DNA from 2 places in the Streptomyces sp. NPDC048275 genome. Region 1 is predicted to be linked to the other one. Evidence: riboswitches for the same ligand, from Rfam matches in the RefSeq annotation. Region 1 holds a riboswitch; the other holds the start of a gene.
The links. A riboswitch is a leader RNA that binds a small molecule or an ion and turns the genes downstream of it on or off. The one in region 1 is predicted to bind cyclic di-AMP.
Positions count from the first base shown of each region.

Region 2: another riboswitch for cyclic di-AMP. It lies ahead of AB0D57_RS00415 (LysM peptidoglycan-binding domain-containing protein); the one in region 1 lies ahead of AB0D57_RS40645 (transglycosylase family protein).

Region 1 covers NZ_JBEZLR010000115.1:21,976-25,920, forward strand. Annotated here, with positions in the region: gene eno (phosphopyruvate hydratase) at 1-237, opposite strand, end outside; gene AB0D57_RS40645 (transglycosylase family protein) at 560-1,252, opposite strand; cyclic di-AMP (ydaO/yuaA leader) riboswitch at 1,257-1,420, opposite strand; gene AB0D57_RS40650 (transglycosylase family protein) at 1,604-2,575, opposite strand; gene AB0D57_RS40655 (cytochrome P450) at 2,751-3,945, opposite strand, start outside.
Region 2 covers NZ_JBEZLR010000001.1:86,222-90,166, forward strand. Annotated here, with positions in the region: gene AB0D57_RS00410 (HAD family hydrolase) at 520-1,398, shown strand; gene AB0D57_RS00415 (LysM peptidoglycan-binding domain-containing protein) at 1,392-2,081, opposite strand; cyclic di-AMP (ydaO/yuaA leader) riboswitch at 2,086-2,247, opposite strand; gene AB0D57_RS00420 (hypothetical protein) at 2,673-2,840, opposite strand; gene AB0D57_RS00425 (CocE/NonD family hydrolase) at 2,852-3,945, opposite strand, start outside.

The DNA of each region.
Region 1 (3,945 bases):
CGGGCCGATCTGCTCGATGACGGCGAGGACGGCCTTCTCGACACCCTTGCCCTGGTAACGGTTGGGGTCACCGTCACGGAGCTCGATGGCCTCGAAGGCGCCGGTGGAGGCGCCGGACGGAACGGCGGCACGACCCGTGCTGCCGTCGTCGAGGCCAACCTCGACCTCGACCGTGGGGTTGCCTCGGGAGTCCAGGATTTCCCGGGCTACGACGACGTCGATGGACGGCACGAGCATCTCCTTCTGGGATGTGACGCGGGTACGCGGGGCCGCGAGGCCCGCACGGCGCGGAGCCGCGTTCGGCTACGCGAGATGAGCCTAACCGGCTCGGAGGGATCGGCCAGCCGGTCGACCACCTCTTGGGCAGAACTGAGGGTAAACATTGTTCCCCCAGGGAACAAAAAGCCCCGCCCCGGCGCGTACGGGGGAACACGCGCCAGAGCGGGGAGCCCGTGGGGACGGGGGTGACCCTCACCGGGGTCTCCAGTGTGGAGACCCCTCTTATGAGGGGGCTGTCATTCAGCTGAGGGCAGCCGAGGTCACCCCAGGCCGGCCGAGGTCAGCCGAGGTGAAGCTGCTGACCCGGGTAGATGAAGTCCGCGTCGTCGACGATGTCCTTGTTCAGCTTGAACAGCTGCTGCCAGCCACCCTTGACGTTCTTCTTCTCGGCGATCGTGCTGAGGGAGTCACCCGCGACGACCTTGTACTCGCCGTCACCCTTCGCGACCTTCTCGCCGGTCGGGGTGGAGACGGTCTTCTCGGCGGCCGGGCGCTCCGCCGAACGGGAGGCGGGCTGCTCCGTCGTACGGGTGGTGCTCGCGCTCTGCGTGTCGGCCGAGGGCGAGCTGCTGCTCGCACCGCCGCCGTTCGGGGTGCTGGACAGGCCCGTGCCACAGGTCGGCCAGGCGCCCTTGCCCTGCCCGGCGAGGACCTTCTCGCCGATGGCGATCTGCTGGGACTTGGAGGCCTGGTCGGCGGTGGAGGCGTAGGCGGTGCCGCCGTACGCGGCCCAGGTGGAGGCCGAGAACTGCAGGCCGCCGTAGTAGCCGTTGCCGGTGTTGATGGACCAGTTACCGCCGGCCTCGCACTGGGCGACGGCGTCCCACTCGGAGTCGGTGGCGGCGGAGGCGCTGCCGGCCGCCATCAGCGGGGCGGCGATGGCCACACCGGTCACGCCGGCGAGCGTGGCGATGCGGGTAGTCCGATCGAAAGCGGTCGGGCGGCGGTGCTTGCCCTTGCTGGAAAGCAGCATGGAGTGATCCCCTCACCGACGCCTGCGAGGTGAGCTGTCGGGTTCGGGCGGGTGAGTGCCCGGCCGCGCGCTCTCGGCGCACGTCTTCACCCCAAGCCACTCCCGGTCAACTACCGGGCGTGGCACTTACCTTGGGTCCCCCGCTCCTGCCTACGGCGCTTGACGCGTCGACTGTTCCCGTACGGCCGCTGGCAGGATTCGGCGTTGCGATCGTCGGGGCCCGCTGTGGCGAGCGGTGATGACCGTAGACATGCGATCGGCGGAATTTCAAAGACGATCAGGGCTTCTGAGACTCATGTCTCACTCTGATCAAACCGGACATTCCGCAGCGAACCATGACGTGAACTCCCGCTACTTTTCGCCCGATTCAGCACCAACTGCAAGGCTCTGACCGGGGAGGATGAGGTCCGGATCGGCGCCGACCGTCCCCTCGTTCACGGCGTACAGCTCCGACCATCCGCCTTCGAGGTCAAGGGAGTCGGCGATGTTCCAGAGACTGTCCCCGACACGGACGACGTACGAGCCGTCGACGACGTCTCGGGACGCGCCGGAGTCGCGGGAGGCGTGTCGGCCGGAGGGGTCGCCGGTACGGCCGTCCGCCGAACTGCCGGTCGCGATACCGCTCGTGTCCTCGTCGGCACTGCCGCCGCGATGGCGCCCGGCGCTCGTCGTCGCACCCTCGGACGCACTCGACGAGTCGTCGCTCTGACCCGACTTGCCCGACTTATCACTCTTCGCCGTGGCTGTGGACGAGCTGTCGGAATCCTGAGAGTCGGAGTCACTCTTGCCGCCGGACGACGTGGCGGCCTTCGTCGTGTTCTTGGTCGCACCCGAGGACGAGTCGGACGACGGCGAGTCGGATGAGTCCGACGAATCGGAAGAACCGGATGAATTCGACGAGCCGGACGAGCCATCCGCCACACCCGTGTCGACCTCGAACTCGGCCGAGTTCGCACTGAGCCCGGAGAGCGGTCCGCAGGTGGGCCAGGCGACGAGGCCCTTGTCGTCAAGAAGCCGTTCGGCGAGGGCTATCTGCTGCGAGCGACTGGCCTGGTCAGCGCTGGGCGCGTAGCTGAGGCCGCCGTACTTCTCCCAGTTCTCCTGGGTCACTTGCAGGCCGCCGTAGTACCCGTTGCCGTTGTCGGCACTCCACTCGCCGCCGCTCTCGCACTCCGCGACCCGGTCCCACGTGGTGCCGTCGGCCGCACTCGCACCGGTGGCACCGAGCAACGGGATGGCGATGGCCGATCCGGTCACTCCTGCCGCGACGATGAGGGCCGGAGCCTGACGGGGGCGACGATGGCGGCCGTTCCCGGAGAGCATGCGGAAGCCTTTCGCGTGACAGCAGATGACTGCGCGACGTATGAGTCGCGTTGACGACTGAACGTATCCGCACCCGAACACTTGTCACAAGTCGATGCAGCGCAGATCACGTGAAGATCACAGAGTTGAGCGACCGTCACCTTTTCGTGACCGGGTGATCATGATCCAGACATGACTACGGACCCGGTGTGAACTCCACCGGAAGAGTGCGCAATCCCCGCATAATGAGGCCACCGCGCCAGCGCAAATCGGCCGAATCTCCCGCGAGTTGGAGGTCGGGGAGGCGGGTGAGGAGAGTGGAGAGCGCGGTCTGCCCCTCCAGCCGGGCGAGGGGAGCGCCGAGGCAGTAGTGGATGCCGTGGCCGTAGCCGAGGTGTTGGTTGTCACGCCGGGAGAGGTCGAGCGTGTCCGGCCGGTCGAACCGTTCAGGGTCGCGATCCGCCGCGGCGAGTACGACGAGAACGGGGTCGCCGGGCGCGATGTTCTGCCCGCCGATGCTGACGGCCTCGGTCGCGAACCGCCAGGTGGCGAGTTCGACGGGGCCGTCGTAGCGCAGGAGTTCCTCGACACCGGTTACCAGCAGCGCCGTCTCCTTGGCGGCGAGGGACGCCTGCAGCCGCTGTCGCTGCTCGGGGTGGGTGAGCAGGGCGTAGGTGCCGTTGCCGATCAGGTTCACGGTCGTCTCGAAACCTGCGAACAAGAGGATGAAGGCCATCGCCGCGGCCTCGTTCTCGGTGAGGTGCTCGCCGTGGTCGGAGGCGCGGATGAGGCCGGAGATGAGGTCTTCGCCGGGGGCGGGCGTGTCGGGGAGAGCCTCGCGCTTCTTGTGGATGAGCTCGGAGAGGTATCCGCGCATCTTCTTGACGGACCGCGCGACCCCGCCCCGCGGCCCCCCGCCGTGCCGGATCATCATCCCCGCCCAGTCCCGGAAGTCGTCCTGGTCCTCGCGGGGGACACCCAGCAGGTCGCAGATGGCGTAGATGGGGAGCGGGAAGGCGAACTCGTGGATGAGGTCGGCGGAGCCCTTGTCGGCGAACTGGTCGATGAGGTGGTCGGTGAGCTCCTGCACACGCGGCGCGAACTCCGCCACTCGTCGCGGTGTGAACGCCTTGCTGACGAGCCGCCGCAGCCGGGTGTGGTCCGGCGGATCGATGTTCAGCAGATGCGTCATCAGCTCGGCTTTCCGCTCCCCCGGAATGCCCGTCTTCCCCTTCGCGTGCGCGGGTTCGTCGTGATGGGCCGGGTTTTTGGACAGCCGCGCGTCGGCGAGCGCCTGCTTGGCATCCGCGTAACGGGTGACGAGCCAGGCCTCCACCCCGCTGGGGAGCCGCGTTCTGTGCACGGGGGCGTGCTCCCTCAACCAGGCGTAC
Region 2 (3,945 bases), on a different contig from region 1:
GCGGTTTTCCCTTGCAACCTGTGAGAACCGCGAATAGGGCGGGGCGGCTCAACCCCTCGCGTCAGGGCTCGAGTTGGCTGCCGGTGGTCACGGCCGTCGCAGTCGCGTCATCCTCCGGAGTGACATCCCACTCGGATTCGTTCGCGCTGTCCTGGACCATTCCGACCGCCGCGCTCACCTCCACACACAGCGGAACCGCCCTGTACACCCCAGGGCGGTCAGCGTACGGACACGTCCGAACGCCGTCAGGGTCGGACAGGGTAGCCACGCTCTGTCACATGAATCCGGAGATCAGACGCGTGCGGGCCGACGGAGAGTGACGAGTCGGGGTGGGGGCTGCTCCTCTCCGACGCGCCACCGACCAGTCGGGCGTCACGCCGGGGACCTCGCCCCGCATGACCATGCGGGCGGAACAGGACCTCGTACACCCCTTACGGTGAACGGCGTTGCTGACGGGATACCGGACGTCGTCCGGTTCACGCCGGGCCGATGAGCCGTTCGATCCGTATTCTTCGGATCATGGCCGCTCCGACTGCATATTCACTTATCGCCACTGACCTGGACGGAACGCTGCTCCGCGGCGACGACACCCTCTCCGACCGGTCCCGGGCCGCGTTGGCGAGGGCGGTCGCGGCGGGTGCCAGGCACCTGGTCGTGACGGGGCGCCCGGCGCCGAGAGTGCGACCGCTCCTCGATGAACTCGGCGGCGCGGGGCTGGCGGTGTGCGGACAGGGAGCGCAGTTGTACGACGCGGGGGCGGACCGCCTGCTGTGGTCGGTGACCCTGGACCGGGAGCTCGCGGAGACGGCGCTGGGCAAGATCGAGGCGGAGGTCGGGCTGCTCTACGCGGCGGTGGACCAGGACGGCGTGGACGGACTGACGCTCATCGAGCCGGGGTACGTCATGCCGCATCCGACCCTTCCCGCGGTACGGGTGGGGCGCCGTGACGACCTCTGGACGGAGCCGATCAGCAAAGTGCTGCTCCGTCACCCGTCACTGTCCGACGACGAGTTGGCCTCGGCGGCCCGCGGCGCGGTGGGATCCTTGGCCACCGTCACCATGTCGGGTCCCGGCACCGTCGAACTCCAGCCATGCGGCGTGACCAAGGCGACGGGCCTGGCTCTCGCCGCCGAGCACCTGGGGCTGAGCCCCGGCGCGACCATCGCCTTCGGTGACATGCCCAACGACATCCCCATGTTCGACTGGGCCGCCCATGGGGTCGCCATGGCCAACGCCCACCCGGAACTGAAGGCGGTGGCCGACGAGGTGACCCTGTCGAACGAGGAGGATGGGATCGCGGTGGTGCTGGAGCGGTTGTTCCGGAGCGGTTGTTTCCGGGGCGGTGTCTCCAGTGCGGTGGTTCCGCGGCCGGTGGGCCCCGTTGACGTTGTTCAGTAGGGTCCGTTGACGTTGTCGATCGAGCCGTACTTCGCCGCCGCGTAGTTGCAGGCCGCCGTGATGTTCGCGACCGGGTCGTAGGGGTTCATCGATGTGCCGGGCACGTGGTAGGCCTTGAAGGTCGGGTCGATGACCTGGAGGAGGCCCTTGGAGGGGATGCCGGCCTTGGCGTTGGAGTCCCAGTTGTTGATGGCCAAGGGGTTTCCGGAGGACTCGCGCATGACGTTGCGGTAGATACCGTTATAGGTGCCCGGTATGCCGGATTTGGCCATGATGTCCAGCGACTGCTTGATCCAGCCGTCGAGGTTGTTGGTGTAGGTCTTCGCCGAGGCGAGGGCGGCCGTGGTCGCCTTGGGGGAGGCTTTGATGGTCTTTGTGCCCACTGTCAGCGTGAGGCCCGGGCGGAGCGTGGTCGGGTCGGCGCCGATGACCGCACTGTTGGCCTCGTACAGCTTCTTCCAGCCACCGCTCTTGGGGTACTTCGCGGCGATCGTGCCCAGGGTGTCACCCGCGACCACCTTGTACGTGATGAGCTGGACCTGAGGGGTGGGGCCGGCGGAGGCGGCCTGCGCGCCGGTCGCGCCCAGGATCGGGAGAACGAGGGCGGCTCCGCCCGTTGCCGCGGCGATGAAACCGCGGGTGAGGGTGCTGGTCCTGGGGTGGCGGTGCTGACGTGCGGCCATGGTGAAGTCCTCTCCGGCGCCTGCGAGGTGAGCTGTCGGGTTCGGGCGGGAGGTGCCCGGCCGCGTTTGGGTGCGGCTTCACCCCTAGCCGCTCCGGAGTCCGGATCGGCGATGTGCTTGGGTCCCCCGCTCCTGCCGTGCGCGTGTGGGTGGGTGGGTGGGAATCCGGGCGGCGGCAGGATTGGGCGGTCCGTCCGGATCGACGTGAACGTATGCGAGAGCACATGTCGGAAACAAGGCCTGATTTCCCGGTGTAGATCGCTTTCTCCTGGTCGGAGCGAGGGATGAATTGCCCGATTATTCCGGAACGTGACGCTCAACTTGCCGTCCGCAAAGGGGGAATAGCTGAGCGAGGGGAGGGGTTCACGCGCGTCCGGGCGTGACCCATTTCACGCGACCAAGCATGAGTAAAGCGGCAATGGGGGCAACTCGGGCATTACGCTTCGAGTGTCCAGGCGGCAGAGCCGTCGGGCAGGGTCGGCCGCACCTCTCACACCGACAGGTCCATGTCCGTGTCTTCGTCCGGGAGCCGGCCCGCGTCGGGCTTGAAGTAGAGGCCGTAGGCCCAGTATTCGGGGAGTTCGTGGCACATCAGGTCGGGGTACGGGGCGAACTCGCCGCTGAGTAAGCCCTGTTGATTCTCGCCACCGCTTCCGCCCGCGAGACCCCGAAGCGCGTCACCATCTCGTGGGCCAGCTCGCGGAAGTACGCGAGCATCCCCTTGTCGAGGTCCATGAGGAATTCTTCGGTCCGTGCCACGGTCCTCAGGGCTACCCCAAGGCGCCGCCGGGACTCCAGTGGGGCGCCGCGTCGGCGACGGCCGCCGTGCGGGGGAATCTCCTCTCCCATGTCCTATGGAAGACCACCTCGTCGCCGTCCTTGCAGATCAGTTCGTTAGAGGTGATGAAGTCCTCAGCGTCGCAGGTGATTTCGGAGTGCGTCTCGACTGTGGCGTTCCATGCCAGGTCCGGGCGGTGGAGGCGGATCGACCAGTCCGAGCGCGCGCGGGCGCTCAGAGGGTCGACCTCCTGGATCGTGTACATCTCCCGTGCGTCCTCCGTGCATTCGAGGCCGTCCGGGTATACGCGGGTGCCACCGTGGTGGGGGTCGACCTCCAGGCGCCACTCGCCCTTCGCCACGTCGCGTACGACGACACGTTCCGGGCGGGGTTCGTCGAAGGTGGTCGGGGAGGCCACTCCGAGGGGTTCGGACTGCTCGGGTTCCTCGAAGGCGATCGAGGGGTCCGACTCGCGCGCTCGTACGGGAAGTTCGAGGGAACTGCCGTTCGGGTCCAGGGTGAAGCCCGCCTCCGAGCCCGGTTGGGGCCAGATCCACGGCCAGTACGCCGAGGAGACGGAGAGGCGGATGCGGTGCCCCGGCGGGAACGCGTAGCCGATGCCGGTCAGGTCGAAAACCACCTCCTCCGTAGAGCCCGGTTTCCAGGAAACCGCCTGGTCACGGCCATGGCGCGCTGACAGGTTCAGTGCACCCCGGGTCACCAGGGTCGAGGCGCCGTCGGGAGCCACGTCGCAGACCCGGGCGATCACCTGGCCCAGGGGCGAGTGGGATGTCAGACGCAGACGGAGCCTCGGGCGGCCCAGGATCCAGGTCTCCTCCGGGGCCTCGAACTCGAAGCATGCGGATCGCGCGTCCTCCTCCCGCTGATTGGGCGGCAGATCGGCGTCGTTGCCGAAGGGGGAGAAGCGGCCCGCGTCCACGCCGGTGTGCTGGGGGGAACGCACCAGTACCGGTGCTCCCTGGAGTGGGTACGAGATCGGGGTCACGGAAGGGGAGGGCCAGGCGGCGTCGCCCACCCAGCGGCCGGGGAGGGTGGCGTAGGTCGTGGCAGGGGCGTGCGCGTCCA